Regions from separate parts of the Comamonas testosteroni genome, predicted to be linked through region 1. Evidence: predicted binding sites of a transcription regulator. Region 1 holds the regulator's gene; the other holds the start of a gene.
What was found. Region 1 encodes FNR, which switches genes on or off when oxygen is low (the NO sensors DNR and NnrR bind a similar motif). Its sites were predicted from a motif close to TTGATNNNNATCAA; they were not measured.
Positions count from the first base shown of each region.

Region 1 (9,059 bases):
GCGCATCGTGGCGGGCGGCAAGCTGGAGAACGTCTACCGTCTGCAGATCATGAACGCCACCGAGTCCGAGCAGCGCTACCGTATCAGCGCCGAGGGCCTGGAGAATCTGGAGGTCGCATCCGATCAGGAAGTGAGCGTTGGCCCTGCAGAGACACGTGGCATTGCGGTGCGGCTGCAGATTCCGTATGGCTCAGCCACTCCCGGCTCGCACCCCGTACACTTCAATGTGGATGCAGTGACTGCCGGAGCAGGGCGTATTTCCGAAAAGACGGTGTTCCTGGTGCCGCGTTAATGCCAAGTCTTGCCGGTCTTCATGAGCCATCACGGAGGCCGGACAAGGGCACCGCCAATCGGCAACAATTGATGCCACCCTGCCATGCGTGCCTGGGTGGTCAGAATTTTGGAAAGAGGTTTCATCATGTTGGCAGCACAAGCCAAGGTCTCGCAAACGGCCAAGATCATCCACCCTGAGGACGGCAAGCCCTGGTGGAAGTTTGCCCATGTCTGGCTCATCATCGCCGGCCCGGTGATCGTGGTGATTGCCGGCTTTGTCACCGCATACATCGCAATGAGCAGGCCCGATCCCGTGATTGACCCTGACTACTACCGCCATGGCATGGAAATCAACCAGCGCCTGAGCGAAAGTGAAAAAAGCCTGGCGCCGGCAGTGACGGGGCGCAACCATGCCGCGACGCCAGCCAAGGATCATCCGCTGGATCGCTGACTGCGATTTCAACGCATCATCCTCAAGGCCGCTTCCGCGGCCTTTTTTTACGCCTATGGTTGCAGACTTTTCTGGAGCACGGCCGGTCGTGGCGGAGCTCTATGTCTTGGTCGACCGCAGAGTCGGACGGTTGTCTGCAGTGCTCAAAAACCGGCAAAGGATGGCCGGGCGGGTTCAATATCAGGAGCGCATAGCGCTTTATCAAAGCTTATTTCAGATAGATATTGACCTTAAGTCAATACAAAGAATGCACTGGAAGCTCTTTAAATAATAGCGGTTCAGGGTTTCCTATCTGAGTGCATGCCCTTGGTATGGCAGGGAAGGTCATGGCAATTGTGCAAAATGGGTTCAAAACCACAGGCCAAGGAGAATCGCGATGGATGCTCGACGCTGGATGTGGATTGTCTGGCCGGCTTTTCTGGCCGCGGCAATCATGGAAATGGTGGTATTTGCCTTTGTGGACCCGCTGGACATGCACTGGCTGGGCTCGCCTCTGGAATGGTCGCGCAATGCCATTTACACCCTGGCCTTTTTTGCCTTCTGGGCGGTCGCCGTGGCCAGCGGACTGATGACTGTCATGTTGGGGCGTTCGGCCAGCGATCTGAACCAGGGCATAGTCTCGGAGCCCCTGGTCGAGTGAAGCGCTGCGCACAGGGCCGCAGTTTCGGGGCCGGTGGCGGCCCCGGATGGTGCTTGGTCGCTCTCTGTGCCGGCGGCCTCGGCGGCGGGAAGCTTCTGGCAGGCATTCGCTGCCATCAAAAAAGCCCGCTGTCTGAACTTAGCCCTGGCATTGCTGGCTGTTGACGATGCGCTTGAGCGCATCGGTATCCAGAATGCGCAGATGGCGCTGTCTGACTTCGATGATGCCTTCCTCGGCGAACTTGGAGAAGGTGCGGCTCACGGTCTCCAGCTTGAGGCCCAGATAGCTGCCGATTTCTTCACGCGTCATGCGCAGCACCAACTCCGACTTCGAAAAGCCGCGTGCCGACAGACGCTGCACCAGGTTCAGCACAAAGGCTGCCAGACGCTCTTCGGCGCGCATGCTGCCCAGCAGCAGCATTACGCCATGCTCGCGCACGATTTCGCGGCTCATGACCTTGTGCACATGATTTTGCAGCGCCGTGACTTCGCGCGAGAGCTGCTCGAGCTTGTCGAAAGGCATGATGCAGACTTCGGCATCTTCCAGGGCCACGGCATCGCAGGTGTGGTGGTCGTTGACGATGCCGTCCAGGCCAATGATCTCGCCGGCCATCTGAAAGCCTGTGACCTGGTCGCGTCCGTCTTCAGTGGCCACGCTGGTCTTGAAGAAGCCGGTGCGAATGGCGTACAGCGAGGTGAACTCTTCTCCATTGCGAAATAGCAGCCCGCCGCGCTTGACCTTGCGGCGCGTGGCCACAATCTCGTCAATACGCTCCATTTGTTCATCGTCCAGGCCCATGGGCATGCACAGTTCACGCAGATTGCAGTTGGAGCAGGATGCTTTGATGGTCTGAAGATTCATGGGCTTTTAGCAACGGCGCAGACAGACACAGAGTGGAGAGTCGCGCCGGTCGTTGACCTCGTGGTTGAAGATGAGATGGATCAAATTGTCGCAGCACTCGCCTTGATGTCTCTTGATTTTCATCAAGGACAGGGTGATTGCCTTGGGGCACATTGCCCGTATTCGTTCAAAAACATGCGCTTTTGCCTATTTCGGGCATGATTTTCAGGATCTGATTTCCATTGAAATCTGCTCTATACAGAGTGTGGGCGCACCCTAACTCCCAGTTATGACCGCAGTCACGCCTGAGTTGCTGAGCCGCTTTGATATCCCCGGCCCACGCTACACATCATTCCCAACAGCCGACCGTTTTGTTGAGGCTTTTGGTGCAGATGACTATATCCTGGCATTGAAACAGCGCAAGACGCATTCGGGCTCACGTGCCTTGCCCCTGTCCGTTTATGTGCATGTGCCGTTTTGCGAGTCGCTTTGCTATTACTGCGCCTGCAACAAGATCGTGACCAAGCATCATGAGAAGGCTGCCGAGTATCTGGATTATCTGAGCCGTGAACTGGCCATGCATACCGAGCATTGCGGTAAAGGCCAGTTGGTAAGCCAGCTGCATCTGGGAGGCGGCACGCCGACCTTCTTCAGCGATGCCGAGCTGCGGCAGCTGATGCTTCTGATGCGTGAGCATTTCAAGCTCGATCCAGCCGGCGAGTATTCCATCGAGGTCGATCCGCGCACGGTCAGCAACGAGAGGTTGAAGGCACTCAAGGACATGGGCTTCAATCGCCTGAGCTTTGGCGTGCAGGATTTTGATCCCGCAGTGCAGAAAGCGGTGCACCGGGAGCAGCCCGCCGAGCAAGTCTTTGAGTTGGTGGCCGAGGCCCGCCGTCTGGGCTTTGTCTCCATCAATGTGGACCTGATCTACGGTCTGCCCAAGCAGACAACCGAGTCTTTTGCGCGAACGCTGGCCCAGGTCAATGAGCTGCGTCCCGACCGCATTGCGTTGTATGCCTATGCGCATCTGCCTGAGCGCTTCAAGCCGCAAAGGCGTATTGCATCCGCTGACTTGCCCATGGGACAGGACAAGCTGAACATGCTCTCCGGCGCAATTGATGCCTTCATGAATGGCGGCTATGTCTATGTGGGCATGGATCACTTTGCGCTGCCCGACGACTCTCTGGCCGTCGCCAAGCGCCAGGGGCGCCTGCATCGCAATTTCCAGGGCTACAGCACCCAGCCCGATTGCGACCTGATTGCGTTGGGCGTATCGGCCATCGGCAAGGTGGGCGCCACCTACAGCCAGAACGTCAAGACCCTGGAAGAGTATTACGACGCCATTGATGGCGGCATGCTGCCCGTGCAGCGCGGATTGGCGCTCTCGCGTGACGATCTGGTGCGCAGAGCCATCATCATGGCCATCATGTGTCAGGGCTCCGTCCTGTATGAGCCGATGGAGCAGGCCTGGCTGATCAATTTCCGCGAGTACTTTGCTCGGGAGCTGGCAGCACTGGCGGAAATGCAGCGCAATGGCCTGGTTCAGCTATCCGACGAGGGCTTCAAGGTCACGGGCCTGGGCTGGTTTTTTGTGCGCGGAGTAGCCATGCTGTTTGATCGATATTTGCAGGCCGACCGAAACCGCGCGCGCTTTTCGCGCATCATCTAGCGCATGTTGTTTTCGCTGGTCTGGACTGCTTTGATCATGGGGCTCGTGGGTGGGCCCCATTGTCTTGTGATGTGCGCTGCACCCTGCAGCGTTGTGACGGGTGCAAGGCCTACCAGCGACGGCCAGGTCATCGCCTTGCACGGCCTGCAAAAACGCCAATGGCTGCGTACCAGTCTGTTTCATCTGGGACGCATTGCTGGTTATGCCCTGCTGGGCGGAGTGGCTGCCGTGGCCATGGAGAGTCTGGCCTGGCTGACCAGCCAGACAACGGCCTTGCAGAAGCTGTGGACGCTGATGCATGTCGCGGTCATGGCCTGGGGTCTGGCCATGGTGGTGCAGGCGCGACAACCGGTGTGGCTGGAGCAGGCGGGGCGTTCTGTCTGGACCAGGGTCCAGCCCTGGGTCGTCGCCCCAGGAGGGAGTCTGGCCGCGGGCTTTGCCTGGGCCCTGATGCCTTGCGGCTTGCTGTATTCGGCAGTGCTGGTGGCCGCGCTGAGTGGCGGAGTCTGGCAAGGTGCTCTGTCCATGACAGCCTTTGCCGTTGGCGGCGCAGTGTGGCTGCTGGCGGGTCCCTGGTTGTGGCAACTGGGGCAGTCGCATCTCAATACATTGCGGGCGCGCTGGGGCACCAGAATTGCGGGTCTGATGCTGATTGGTGTTGCGAGTTGGGCTTTGTGGATGGATCTGGTCTACAAACCCAGCCTTTGGTGCCGATAAGTCACACAGGAAGGGAATGTTGGTGCAGTTTGCATCCCAACAGACCCTAGTCATGCTTGAGCAGTCATGGAACTGCGGAATAATGTCTTATCTTGTGTGTAGCGCTCAAAGTGAATCGTTTCGTTGCTATTGATATCGGACAACTGCGAATTGGCATGTATGTCCATCTGGAGACTGGCTGGTTGCGCCACCCGTTTCCCGTCAGCAGCTTCAAGATTGTCAATGAAGAGCAGTTGCAGACACTCAGGACCTTGAAGCTCAAGGCAGTTCAGGTTGATCTATCCAGAAGCGATCTGGAAGCAGAGGCTGCGCCTCCGGCCGCAGACCCTCAACTCGCTCCTGTCCCCCCTGAGAATGATGCGCATGCATGGCGCAACAGTATCTTGGGCGTGCAATCCAGGTTTCTGGGCGCGGTTTCCGTATTTGATGACGTGCAGGCCTTGTTGCCAGCCAACCCCGAGAAGGCGCGGACAACGACGGATATGCTGGTTGCGCAGCAAGTCGTCAAACTGGCGCAGGCTCGTGATCTGAGTTTGCATCTGCTCGCGGATACGGGTGGCGCCACCTTTGGCGTTCATGGTGTCAACGTCTCTGTACTGAGCCTGCTGCTGGGTAAGACGCTGGGCCTGTGCGATGACATATTGAAGGATCTGGGCACGGCAGCCCTGTTGCATGACATCGGCAAGCCAGGGCTTGAGATTTCCGCGTCGGCCAATGCACTGAATCAGGGCACGGGCCGCACGCCTCTGCGAGAGACCGTGTATGCGCGCCATGTCGGAGAGTCGGTGGCACTGGCGCTATCCATGGGCTATCCCCCTTCCGTCACGACGGCCATCGCCCAGCATCATGAATGGGCCGATGGGTCAGGCTTTCCACTTGGCTTGCTGGCCGAAGACATGGACATTGCCGGACAGATCCTGGCGCTGGTCAATAATTTTGAGCGCTTGTGCAATCTGCCACTGCAAGGCAACGAAATGACGCCCCATGAAGCCATGGCTGCACTGTACGGACAGTATCGCCAGCGATATGCGCCCGATGTGCTCAAGGCATTCGTGCAGACCTTGGGGGTCTATCCGCCGGGCTCTTTGGTGGAACTAAGCGATGGGCGGATGGGCGTAGTGGTGTCTGTCAACACCAGCCAGTCGCTCAAGCCGCAGGTGCTGACCTATGACATGCAGGCGCCGCAGAAGCTGCGGTTCGTAGATTTGCTTGAATATGTGGGTTTGGGTATTCGCCGAGGCTTGACGCGAAATCAGCTTTCTCGAAATGCGTTAGAAGCTTTACAGCCGCAAAGGCGTCTTTGCTACTTTTTTGACAGTTCTGCAGCACCTGCTGCCGAGAAAGACCTCGCGTGACTTTGCAGCAGAGTTTTCTGATTGACCCTCTGCTTGCCTCCATGCTCGATGGTTTGCAGGAGGCGGTCTGGCTGCTGGATGCGCAGACATTGCGTGTCGTGCATGCCAATGCAGCCAGTATGCAGCTCACGGGCTACACGCCCGAGCAGGCGCAGGAGCAGTATGTCGATGTGCTGTGCGCCTCCCTGGTGCAAAAGGCGTTCTGGCAGGATGCCTCAAACTGGGTGGGTGGGGCGAAATTTCTCACAGAAATTTGTACCGCCAATGGTTCATTGACAGCTGTGGAGATGGGGGTGGGCTCCATCGCCTTGAATCCACGCTGGTTGATGCTCACCATGCTTGACCGCAGCGAGCAGTTGCGGCACGAGAGCGAACTGGACATGCTGCTTGCAGAGTTGCGGGCGACGCTTGAGTCCGCTGCAGATGGCATGCTGGTCTGTGATCTGCGCGGCGGAATTCGTGCATTCAACCACCGTTTCGCGGAGCTGTGGCAACTACCCGAGCCACTGCTCGTGCAGCGAGATGATGCGGCCGTCTTTGCCCATCTGGAAGCGCAGACCATCAGCAGCGATAGTCAGTTCACTCTTTTGCAGGATGCGCAGGACCTGTCGGCTCCTGAAACCTCGGAGGTACTGCAACTGCTCAGTGGCAGGGTTCTGGAGCGCCGCTCCGTGCCTCAGCTCAGTCGCGGTGTGGCGATAGGGCGTATCTACTCCTATCGAGACATCACGGTGGAGTCCAGCTCGGCGACAGAGCTGCGTCTGGCTGCAAGAGTGTTCGAGTCCAGCCTGGACGGTATCTTCATTGCCGATGCCAATGGTGTCATCGTTCAGGTCAACCCGGCTGGCGGGCAGCTGCTGCATGGCAAGGCGGTGCTTGGGCTCGCTGCCTGGACTCTGTTCGAGTCCGAGGGAGGGCCTGTGTCCGACCTGCTGGAGCTGGCGGCTGCGCGCTGGGATGTGGGCAGCTTCTGGGAGGGCAATCTTTGGCTCAAGCAGAGCGAAGGTCAGCGCTGCGCGGTCTGGCTGTCCTGGGTGGCATTGCGTGACGGCTATGGGCGTCTGGTACAAAGCATTGGCTTTATGCGCGACATGACCATGCAGCGCAGTGCCCAAAAGCAGATTGAGCAGCTGGCTTACAGTGATGCGTTGACAGGGCTGCCCAATCGCCTGAGCTTGAGCCGTCACGTGCAAGCCGCCATCACTGCAGCACGCTTCACACAGCAGCCCTTCAGCATTCTGTTTCTGGACCTGGACCGTTTCAAGATCATCAACGATTCACTGGGCCATGACTTCGGCGACCGGGTGCTCAAGCTGGTTGCTCAGCGGCTGAGCGGCCTGCTGCGTCCTGCCGATGTGCTGTGCCGTCAGGGCGGGGACGAATTTGTTCTCTACCTGCATGATTGCACGGGGGAAGGTGCTTCGGCCGTGGCCGCCCGTATTCTGGACGAAATGCGCCAGCCCTTCATGCTTGACGGTCTGGGCTTTTCCGTTCAGTGCAGCATTGGGGCTGCGCAATTTCCGGCGGATGGCTTGACGCTGGACGAGCTGATTCGTCAGGCCGATATCGCCATGTATCGCGTCAAGGAGCGTGGACGCGGCAATTTCAGCTTCTACCAGCCGCAAATGAGTGCGGGTCTGCTCTCGCGCATGAAGCTGGAGCATGCCATGCGCCAGGCGCTGGACAAGGGACATATGGCCGTGCACTTTCAGCCACAGGTACATATCCGTTCGGGTCGCATCGTGGCTGCAGAGGCCTTGCTTCGATGGACGGACCCCGAACTGGGGGTGATCTCTCCTGCAGCCTTCATTCCCTTGGCGGAGGAGTCCGGCTATGTGGTTGCGCTGGATGCCTGGGTGCTGGAGCAATCAGTACAAGAGGCGGCGCGCTGGCTGGCTATGGGCAAGCCCGTCAAGGTATCGGTGAATGTCTCCGCGCTGGAGTTCAGGCAGCCGGACTTTGTGGACCGCCTCAAATACGTGCTGGAAGCCAGCGGCTTGCCGGCACAGTGGCTGGAGCTGGAGCTGACCGAGAGCATTTTGCTGCAGGAGGCGCAGGAAATGGCTTTGCGCGTGCATCAGATCGCAGAACTGGGTGTGGGCCTGGTCATTGACGACTTCGGTACCGGCTATTCGAGCTTGGCCTATTTGAAAAAACTGCCGATCTCCAAGATCAAGATCGACCAGAGTTTTGTGCGCGGCCTGCCGCACGATGCGGGAGACAAGGCCATTGTGGGCGCCATCATCAGCATGGGGCAGGCATTGGGTGTGGAACTGGTGGCAGAAGGTGTGGAAACACAGGAGCAATGCCAGGCCATTGAGCAGTTACAGGGTGACTACTTTCAGGGCTATCTGTGCTCGCCAGCCTTGCCTGCGGAGCAATTCCGAAAGCGCTTGGAGCTGGGTGCATCCGGGCAGGAGCCGAGAGTTCAGCCGTATTCGTCGGATGACGATGCCAGCGGTATTCATATTGCAGGTCTGCAATAGTTGGAGGCCATGCTTTTTTGCTAGGTTTCCTATCGTCTGATTTGACGATGTGCAGTTTGTGGGGACTCAGCAAAATCAAGCCATTTCTTGGGCCGACTTCCGGGTGCGTGCATCAATGAAGAACGCGCGCAGAGTTGAGTAACTGTGCGGTATTTGATGGGCCGGATTTTTGAGATAGCAAATGCCCAAAAGCGATTACGCAACTTTTGATTTCTACAACTATCGCTCGGATGCTCTTCAGGCCGTCACCGGCTTTCCCGTTCCGTATGCTGTGGAGCCTGAGGCAGCTTCTTCGCCGGAACAGGTTTCGGTCATCAGTACCGAAGCCTTGAGTCCACTGATTACTGCGCTGTACGAGTCAGCCATGGACCCGCAGAACTGGAGGGTATTTCTGGAGCTGCTGCGCTCAAGCGCCAATGGCAACTACGCTTCGCTCGTGGTGCGCGACCCTCATGGTGAGAATGTGGGCTGGGTAATTTCGGCAACGGGCGGTCGCTCCGAAGTCATTCCCTACGACCCTTATGCGCAATGGAGTCCGTTTCTCGGTATCGTCAAGGACAAGGTGTTCACCCTGTTGGATGTGATGACGGAGGCCGAATGGCATTCCTGTCGCTACTACACCGAC
Region 1 covers NZ_CP043568.1:2,294,372-2,303,430, forward strand. Annotated here, with positions in the region: gene ccoG (cytochrome c oxidase accessory protein CcoG) at 1-292, shown strand, start outside; gene F0P97_RS10475 (FixH family protein) at 419-724, shown strand; gene F0P97_RS10480 (hypothetical protein) at 1,101-1,364, shown strand; gene fnr (fumarate/nitrate reduction transcriptional regulator Fnr) at 1,503-2,225, opposite strand; gene hemN (oxygen-independent coproporphyrinogen III oxidase) at 2,494-3,876, shown strand; gene F0P97_RS10495 (sulfite exporter TauE/SafE family protein) at 3,880-4,593, shown strand; gene F0P97_RS10500 (HD-GYP domain-containing protein) at 4,704-5,948, shown strand; gene F0P97_RS10505 (bifunctional diguanylate cyclase/phosphodiesterase) at 5,945-8,434, shown strand; gene F0P97_RS10510 (helix-turn-helix transcriptional regulator) at 8,616-9,059, shown strand, end outside.

Region 2 (9,059 bases), 360 kb from region 1:
GCTGGGTGATCCCCCGCAAGGTGCTCAATATCTCCTCGGGACTGGGCCGCCGCGCCATGGCCTCGCAAGCCAGCTACTGCACGGCCAAGGCCGGCATGGACCAGTTCAGCAACTGTGTGGCACTGGAAGAGGCGGCCAAGCCCAACGGCGCACGCATTGTGTCTCTGGCACCCGGCGTCATCGACACCGATATGCAGGTACAACTGCGCAGCGCAGCTTCAAGCGACTTCCCCGACGTGGGCCGTTTTGCAGGCCTGCACAGCAACGGGCAGCTGAGCTCGGCCGATGACGCCGCAGCCCGCGTGCTGGCCTGGCTGGAGCGACCGGACTTCGGCGACCAGGTGATTGCAGACGTACGCCAGGCCTGAGATCGCACCCGGAGCGGCCGGACTCCAACACATGGCTGCAACCGCCTTATCCAAACCAAAGGCCAAAGGCGCCTGCAGCTCTTGCTGCCGTGAACGACTGGACCGGGCAAAAAATCTGGGAACAGGCCCTGCCTATTCTCGAACCAAGCCCTGGCAAGTCTTTCATGCGTGGCAGAATGTTTCCACTGGTCTGCAGCAGCCTCTGAGGCTGTGCGCAGAACCACAATCCGCACCCGTGGGCCACATCGGCAGCGACACCCGATCGGTACGCTGCCCCCGTGCTAGCAACGGCAGCAACCCTGTCGTGCAGCGCGTGCGGATGGCGATCATGTCCGTACGGCATGGCTCGCGCTCCCCGGTAAAGACAAATACCCATTGATGGCGGAACCACCGTCCCCGATCATCGAAAAGCCCACCTTCCGTGACTCTGGCTTCCGAGCTCAAGGCTCAGGTACCAGCCGCGACTGCGCCGCCCTTGTTTGCGGGCCAGCGCTCCCCCGTTCGTCTCTGGAGCTTCTTTTTCATGATTCGCCAAATTCTCATCAGCACAGCCGTGATCGCAAGCACGGGCCTGAGCTTTTCAGCCGCTGCACAAGACCCCGCTGCCGACTACCCCAACAAGCCCGTGCGCATGATCGTGCCTTTCCCGCCTGGCGGCGGCACCGACATCCTCTCGCGCGTGATTGCCAACAAGCTCACCGAAGTCAGCAAGTGGACCGTGGTCCCCGACAACCGCGCTGGCGCAGGCGGCACCATCGGCATCACCGAAGCGGTCAAGGCGGCCCCCACGGGCTATGACATGGTCATGGGCCAGAAGGACAATGTGGTCCTTGGCCCCTATCTCTACAAGAACCTGCCCTGGAACCCCAGCAAGGATCTGACCCCTGTGGCTCACGTGGCCTACACACCCATCGTGATTGCCACGGCCGCCAACTCGCCGTACAAGACGCTGGCCGACGTGGTGGCTGCAGCCAAGAAGAACCCGTCCAAGATCACCTACGGCTCGCCCGGCAACGGCACCAGCATCCACCTGGCCGGCGTGATGCTGGAAAAGGCTTCGGACATTCATCTGACCCACGTGCCCTACAAAGGCTCCAACCCCGCGATGATGGATGCACTGGCCGGCAATGTGGATCTGCTGGTGTCCTCCGTACCCTCGGCCATAGCCCAGATCAAGGCCGGCAAGCTGCGCGCCATCGCCGTAACCTCCGCAAAGCGCTCGTCCTCGCTGCCGGACACCCCAACACTGGCCGAGTCCGGCCTCAAGGGCTTTGATGTGAGCACCTGGTACGGCCTGTTCATGCCCAAGGGCACACCCACAGCCATCGTGACCAAGGTCAATGTCGAAGTCAACAAGCTGCTGGCCGTGCCCGAGGTGCGCGAGGCCATTCTGACCCAGGGCGCCGAGCCCCAAGCCATGAGCGCAGCCAGCTTCGACAAGATGTTCCAGGCCGACTTCAGGCAGTCCAAGCAGGTCGTCGAGTCCTCGGGCGCCAAGATCGAGTGACGCCAAAGGGCGCCGGAGCGCGGATTCCAGCACGCGCTCCTACAACGCCCGGCTGCGGATCGGACTGATCTGCATCAAAGCGGCATATGACAAGCTCGTGAATACTTCTTCGGAAATCCTCAAATTTCTGGAGAACACAATGGCATTGCTGGTCTGGGTCCCCGAGCTGGACACCGGGATTGCGGAGATCGACCGGCAGCACCGCCGCATCGTCGACTACATCAACCGGCTCTACGAGCTGCGAAGTTCGCCCGACCGAGAGGGCCTGGGGGATGTCATCGGCGAGATGATCGACTACACCGTCTCGCATTTCGTCTTCGAGGAAAGCCTGATCGAAAGCGCTGGCTACATGTTCGCCGGGCCGCACAAAAAAGTGCACGAGCTGTTCACGCGCCGCGTGATCGAGATGCAGACCCGCTTTGATGCGGGCGAGGATGTGGCTGCCGAATTGCACGGCATGCTCTCGCGCTGGCTGTTCAACCACATCCGCAACGAAGACCATGGCTATGTGGATTCGGCCAAGGTCTATATACGCATGATGTCCAAAGAAAGCGGACACGCGGCAGAAAAAGAACGGCTCAAAACGGAAGTGCTGCAGGAGCTGGAATTGCAGCGCAAGAAAAAGGGCTGGCTGGCCCGGCTGCTCAATCGCTGAGCACTCTGATTCACCAGCAAAACGGCTCCTTGGGGAGCCGTTGCTTCGTGGGCAGCCGCCTTGCGCTTACTCGCGCACAACAAGAACCGGGATTTTGACTGCGCCCAGCACGCGTTGCGTGACGCTGCCCAGCATCAGCTTCTCAAGGCCGCGACGCCCCTGCGAGCCCATGACGACAAGGTCTGCGCCCACGCTTTCCATGGTGCGCACAATGCCTTCATGCACTGCATGACCCTCACCCACCAGGGTCTTCACGGGCACGCCTGCCTCATCCATGATGGCCTTGACCGCATCCAGGGCGGTGTTGGCCTCGGCGGTGGCCGCACTCAGATACTGTGACTGGCCATAGGCAAAGTCGGCGCCCACGCCGGTAAAAGGATAGGGATCGACCACATACACCGCCGTCACGGCGCAGCCGAAGACCTTGGAGAGCTCGGCGGCCTTGCGTGCCGCCAGCATGGATGGCTTGGAGCCGTCGACCGGAACCAGAATGTGATTGAACATGGACATATGTTTCCCCTTTCAGGTTGCAGGCGACAAGGACCTCAAGCCAGAGGCCCGGGGCAGATGCCGCTCTTGAGATAGCGAGAGTCTGCCTTCATCATGCCTCAGCGTGTTGACATGAATCAACCCTGAAGTTCACACCGACCGAGGTCTGGCTCAGATGCAGACATGGGCCGCCTGGTATTCGTAGCATTTGTCCAGCAGTCTGTCGGACTTGTCGGTAATCGTGATGCGAGAGCCGTCCGGGCGCAACAGGGAGACATTCTTGAAGGCTGGCTCATGGGGTTTGCTTGGCGCATCGCGGCGCACGGTCCATTCCTCCTGGACGATGCCGTCCGGCATGTCCAGCATCACGACGATCTGCTCGGTATCGTCCGACAGTCGAATGCACTTGGCATCATTGAACTCGACCACAGTCCCGGCCGGCGCGGCCAGGCCATATGGACATTCCTCCACGCCGTGAATCGGCACCGAGGCATCGCCAAGGGTAATCTCGAGACCATTGCGAAAGTAGATCGTGGGCTCCTTGATGTAGGCCGCCTGCGCAGGGCGGTCTTGCGAAGGCTTGCAGGCCGCTACTGTGACAAGAGCTGTCAGTACTGAAATGCCAAGGACGTAAAAGCGATTCATATAGAAAACCACGCCCCGCAGGGCGTGGTGTCGGCCAGTTGATCTGGCTTGCTGGATGCAGGGAAGACTTGAAGAGGCGAAAGCTTCGTCGCGACGAGCCTGCATCATGCAGTGTTGAGGCCGTCACTTTGACGTATTGAGAATGTTACAGTTTTGCTCAAATTTTTCGAACAAAGCCGTCCGTCTCAATCAAGCGGCCTGGCCCTGCTGCTCCTGGAGCTCGGCGCCCTGGAAGCTGCCACGACGATAGGTCAGCACCAGCGTATCGCGCACGCCGCCGTGCTCGACGGGTTGAATCGGCGTGGTTTCATGAATCATCCGTGCATCGTCGAGCAGCATCACGGACCATGGCTCGGTCAACGTGAAACGCTGGCCGTTGGGACCGGTCGCCTCGAACACGCGAGTCTCGCCTCCTTTGACGCCCTTGCGCCCCACCAGCAGCACGGCGACCAGATCGACGCCATCGCGGTGCGCGCCTTCGGGCGTGGGCCGGCCAATGCCGTCCGTGGTGTCGATGCGGAACTGGTGCGCCTCGACAAACCAGCGCTCATGCAGCTCGTCGGTGCAGAACACCTGATCGGCCAGCTGTCCCAGAGCGTTGATCATCGCCAGCCAGGCCATGCTGGTGGTGGTGCTGTCGAGCATGGGCTCGAACATGCGCTGCATGCCCCCATGCAGAGCGTTGTACTCCACGGGCTGCCAGTGAGCGCGGTGGGGCACCTGCTGCACCTGATCGCCTTCGCTGACAAAACAGGAATGGCGGCGGCGGCGATAGCGGCCGCCATCCTTGAGGAAAGCATCGGGCGGCAAACCCTGCCAGTCCGCATCCATGGCATGCAGATCGCTCACGCTCAGGCCCATCCACTGGGCAAAGTCCTCGGGCTGCAGCACGGCATAGCCACGCGTGCGCAAGGACTGGGCTGCCTCGGCAGCGGCAATATAGGGAGGGGAAAACATGATGTGCGCCATAAGGTCGGCAAGCTTACTCCTCGCAGGCCCTGCCGGCTTGTGGCTCGGCATCAAAATTTACGCAAGGCAGCATCAACCAAATTGCATGGATGAAAAAAATGCCTGCATCGCATATAGCGATGCAGGCAGACAGCCTGGCGCCAAGATCAGAGGCCAGGCATTCATCACGGCAGTGACGAGAGCAATCAGTTCTCCGGCTTACACCAGGGGCAGGCCCACATAGTTCTCCGCCAGCGAGGTCGAGCCGGCCTCGGAGTTGACGATGTAGTCCAGCTCCGCTTCCTGCACCTTGGTGTTGAACTCGCCCTCGCCAGGGAAGTTGTGCAGCATGGAGGTCATCCACCAGGAGAAGCGCTCGGCCTTCCAGACGCGGCGCAGGCACTGCTCGGAGTAGCGGTCGATACCGGCCTCGGACTGCTCCTTGTAGTACTCGACAAAGGCTTGCGACAGATAGCCCACGTCGGAAGCCGCCAGGTTCAGGCCCTTGGCGCCTGTAGGAGGCACGATGTGGGCGGCGTCTCCGGCCAGGAACATGCGGCCGAAGCGCATGGGCTCGGTCACAAAGCTGCGCAGGGGCGCAATGCTTTTTTCCAGCGAAGGACCAGTCACCAGATTGGCGCGGGCTTCGGGGTCCAGGCGCTTCTTGAGCTCTTCCCAGAACGCCTCGTCGCTCCAGTCCTCCACCTTGTCGGTCAGCGGCACCTGCAGATAGTAGCGGCTGCGCGTGGCGCTGCGCTGACTGCAAAGGGCAAAGCCGCGCTCGGTGTTGGCGTAGATCAGCTCATGCGACACGGGCGGCGTATCGGAGAGCAGGCCCAGCCAGCCGAAGGGATAGACCTTCTCGAAGGTCTTGATCTTGTCCTGAGGAGCGCTGGCACGGCAGATGCCGTGAAAGCCGTCGCAGCCGGCGATGAAGTCGCACTCTATCTCGTGCAACTGGCCGTCTTTTTCGTAACGCACCTTGGGCTTGTCGCTCTCGAAGTCCACGGGCTGCACATTGCTGGCCTCGTAGACCGTGGTCAGCCCCTCCTGGGCGCGCACTTCCATCAGATCGCGGGTGACTTCGGTCTGGCCGTAGACCATCACGCGCTTGCCGCCGGTCAGGTCATGCAGATTGATGCGGTGACGCTTGCCCTTGAACAGCAGCTCGATGCCGTCATGAGGCAGTCCTTCCTCATTCATGCGCTTGTCGGCACCCGCCTGCTTGAGCAGATCCACAGCCACCTGCTCCAGCACGCCGGCGCGGATGCGGCCCAGCACATAGTCGGCGCTGCGCTGCTCGATGATGATGTTGTCGATGCCCGCCTTGTAGAGCAGCTGCCCCAGCAGCAGACCCGAGGGACCGGCACCAATGATGGCGACTTGTGTACGCATGATTGTGACTCCTTGTTATGGCTCAAAAACCTGTCAATCGGCGAGCGTGACGACGCCGGTTGCGCTACGGAGCAAGACTAAGTTTTGTGCTGCATCAAAACAAAGGCGAGCAGCGTTGTTTGCGCGATAATCGCACAATGAGAACGATGATCGCGCAAAACAAGAACGACGGCCCCCTCCATGAATGACCCCGCTTCCCCCTCCATCGCCCCGGCAGACTTCATTGCCGGCCTGGCCAAGGGCCTGGCCGTACTCGAGAGCTTCGACACCGAGCGCCAGCGTCTGAATGCCACCATGGCGGCCGAGCGCGCAGGTATCACCCGCGCCGCAGCCAGGCGCCACCTGCTCACGCTGGCCTATCTCGGCTATCTGGAAACCGATGGCAGCTATTTCTGGCTGGCTCCCAAGGTACTGCGCCTGTCGGGCAGCTATCTGGCCTCGGCCCGGCTGCCGCGCATCGTGCAACCCGTGCTGCACAGACTGGCAGCACAGACCGGGCTGTCCTACTCCTGCGTGGTGCGCGAGGGCCGTGAAGTCGTCATCGTCGCGCGCAGCGCCGTTCATGAAAAAGGCGAGCGGCTGATGGCCCATGGACTGCACCTGGGCACGCGTCTGCCGGCACACGCCACGTCCACTGGCCGGGTGCTGCTGGCCTCGCTCTCAAGCTCGGAGCTCGACGACTGGCTTGCCACCTATGACCTGCCCAAGCTCACCGCACACACGGTGTCCGATGGTGCAGCGCTAAAGGGCTTGCTCGACGAGGTGCGCCGTCTCGACTACTGCATGGCGCTAGAAGAGCATGAACTGGCCATTCAGGCCGTGGCCGTGCCGCTGCGCAATATGCAGGGGCGCACGGTGGCAGCGCTGAATGTGGTGACATCGGCCAAGCGCATGAGCCCTCAAACCATGCAGCAGGAAATACTGCCACTGCTGCAGGAGGCCGCGAGAACCTTGCGCCCCCAACTTTGAAGCTATCAATTCAGAAGCTTATTGCGCTTGTCTTTTATTGACTTCAGGTACAAATAAATCTGAAATCCTTACTCAAAAAGCGTAACCAGCTCCCCTAACAGGAGCATGAATCCGCAGCGGCAATGCCCCCTGTGCAGACCGGTCGCTCAGATATGACCGCTTTCCACCGAGCAGACCTGCATGCTGAGGCGGCGCAGCAACTCGGCCGTGCGGCGCATCAGGGGCGTGGACTTCTTCTTGGCGGGCTGCACCAGGCACAAGGTGCTGACGATATGCGGCGACTTGATGGGCACTTCCACCAGCGATGCATCGGTGGCATGGCTGTGCATGGCGCTGTCGGTCAGCGCCGCATAGCCATAGCCGCCGCGCACCAGATCCAGAATGGCGGGCACGCTGGAAACCTCCCAGACCACATTGAGCTTGACCTGGGACAGCGTGGCCTGCGCCTCCATCAGCTTGCGGAAAATCTGCCCGTGCTGAGGCATGATCAGCGGGAACTCGGCCAGATGCTCGAACGGGATGCTGGTGCGGCCTGCCAGCGTGCTGGCCGGGCCGATCAGGCACAGGCGCTCTTCAAGCACAGGCGAGACCTCGATCTGCGGATGCGGCTCCGGCGTGTATACCAGGCCCAGATCCATGCGCCCCGAGGTCAGCCACTCCGAGATATTCATGGAGAAACCCTCGACCACTGCCAGCCTGGCCTTGGGCATCTCGCGGCTGAAACCGTCGATCAGAGGCAAGGTCAGGCGCCGAGCCAGGCTCGGCGGCAGGCCGACGGTGATACGCCCCACGGGCTCGTCGCGCTGACTGCCCAGATCCTCCTTGGCCATGGCCACGCGCTGCATGATGGCGTGACCATGCTCGAGCAGGCGCCGCCCCGCATCGGTAAGCGTCACGCCGCGCCCGGTGCGTATCAACAGGGTCTCGCGCAACTCTGTTTCCAGGGCCCGCACCTGACGGCTGAGCGCCGGCTGGGCGGTGTCCAGCAGTACTGCAGCCTTGCTGAAGCTCCCCACTTCGGCCACCCGAACAAAGGTCTCTATCTGCTGCAGATTCATGCTCACACCTTTCAAAACAAGCTATGCTATTTTGCTATAGCTGCTAGCCTCAGCTAGACCTAGGTGTTTATATCCCAAGTGACACAATGTAATTAACTGGGCCTGAATATCTAAAAATAACAGCCGACGATATCAACAATGCGTGGTCCACACGCAATTCATCATCGACATCCTTCCAGGGAGACAAAATGACCCATAAGCTCAATATGAGCCGTCGCCAAGCTGCATTCGCACTCGGCGCCATTGCCGCTGCCGTGGCCGCCCCCTCTTTCGCCCAGAGCGACAAGTGGCCCACCAAGTCCTCGCGCATCATCAACCCCTTCCCCGTAGGCGGTGGCCCCGATGGCCTGTCGCGCCTGGTGGCCGACAAGCTGGGCCGCGCCTGGGGTCAGCCCGTGGTGGTGGAAAATCGTCCCGGCGGCAACGGCTTCATCGCCATCAATGAATTCAAGCGCGGTGCCACCGATGGCACGGACATGATTCAGCTGGACAACGTCCACATCGCTGCCTACCCCCACCTGTTCAAGAAGCTGCCCTATGACTTGAACAAGGACTTCGAAATCCTGATGCCCTTGTTCCGCAACTTCTTCTTTGTCTGCGTGCCCGTCAACAGCCCCTACAAGACCATCGGCGACCTGATTGCCGATGCCAAGGCGCACCCCGGCAAGCTGAACTACGGCTCCTGGTCCGTGGGCAACCCTGTTCACCTGGGCTCGGCCCTGCTGGAAAACCAGACCGGCACCAAGATGGAACATGTGATCTACAAGGAAACCAGCCAGCTGTACCAGGGCGTTGCCAATGGCGAGCTGACTTTTGCCCTTGGCTCCCTGGGCACGGCAGGCCCTCTGGTGCGTGGCGGCAAGCTGCGCTTCCTGGCTGTGGCAGCTCCCAGCCGCATTGCCGGCTTCGAGAACGTGCCCACGGTGTCCGAATCGGGCGGCCCCAAGGACTTCACTGCCATCGGCTGGAATGCCCTGGCCGTGCGTCCCGGCACACCTCCCGCCGTGATCGAGAAGATCCGCACC
Region 2 covers NZ_CP043568.1:2,654,632-2,663,690, reverse strand. Annotated here, with positions in the region: gene F0P97_RS12070 (SDR family NAD(P)-dependent oxidoreductase) at 1-368, shown strand, start outside; gene F0P97_RS12065 (Bug family tripartite tricarboxylate transporter substrate binding protein) at 892-1,875, shown strand; gene F0P97_RS12060 (bacteriohemerythrin) at 2,015-2,530, shown strand; gene F0P97_RS12055 (universal stress protein) at 2,597-3,034, opposite strand; gene F0P97_RS12050 (hypothetical protein) at 3,191-3,664, opposite strand; gene F0P97_RS12045 (2OG-Fe dioxygenase family protein) at 3,854-4,633, opposite strand; gene pobA (4-hydroxybenzoate 3-monooxygenase) at 4,832-6,007, opposite strand; gene F0P97_RS12035 (IclR family transcriptional regulator domain-containing protein) at 6,188-6,976, shown strand; gene F0P97_RS12030 (LysR family transcriptional regulator) at 7,123-8,034, opposite strand; gene F0P97_RS12025 (Bug family tripartite tricarboxylate transporter substrate binding protein) at 8,223-9,059, shown strand, end outside.
Region 2: F0P97_RS12060 (bacteriohemerythrin) is a predicted target of FNR. The motif match lies at 1,940-1,953, and genes of this name have one in related genera.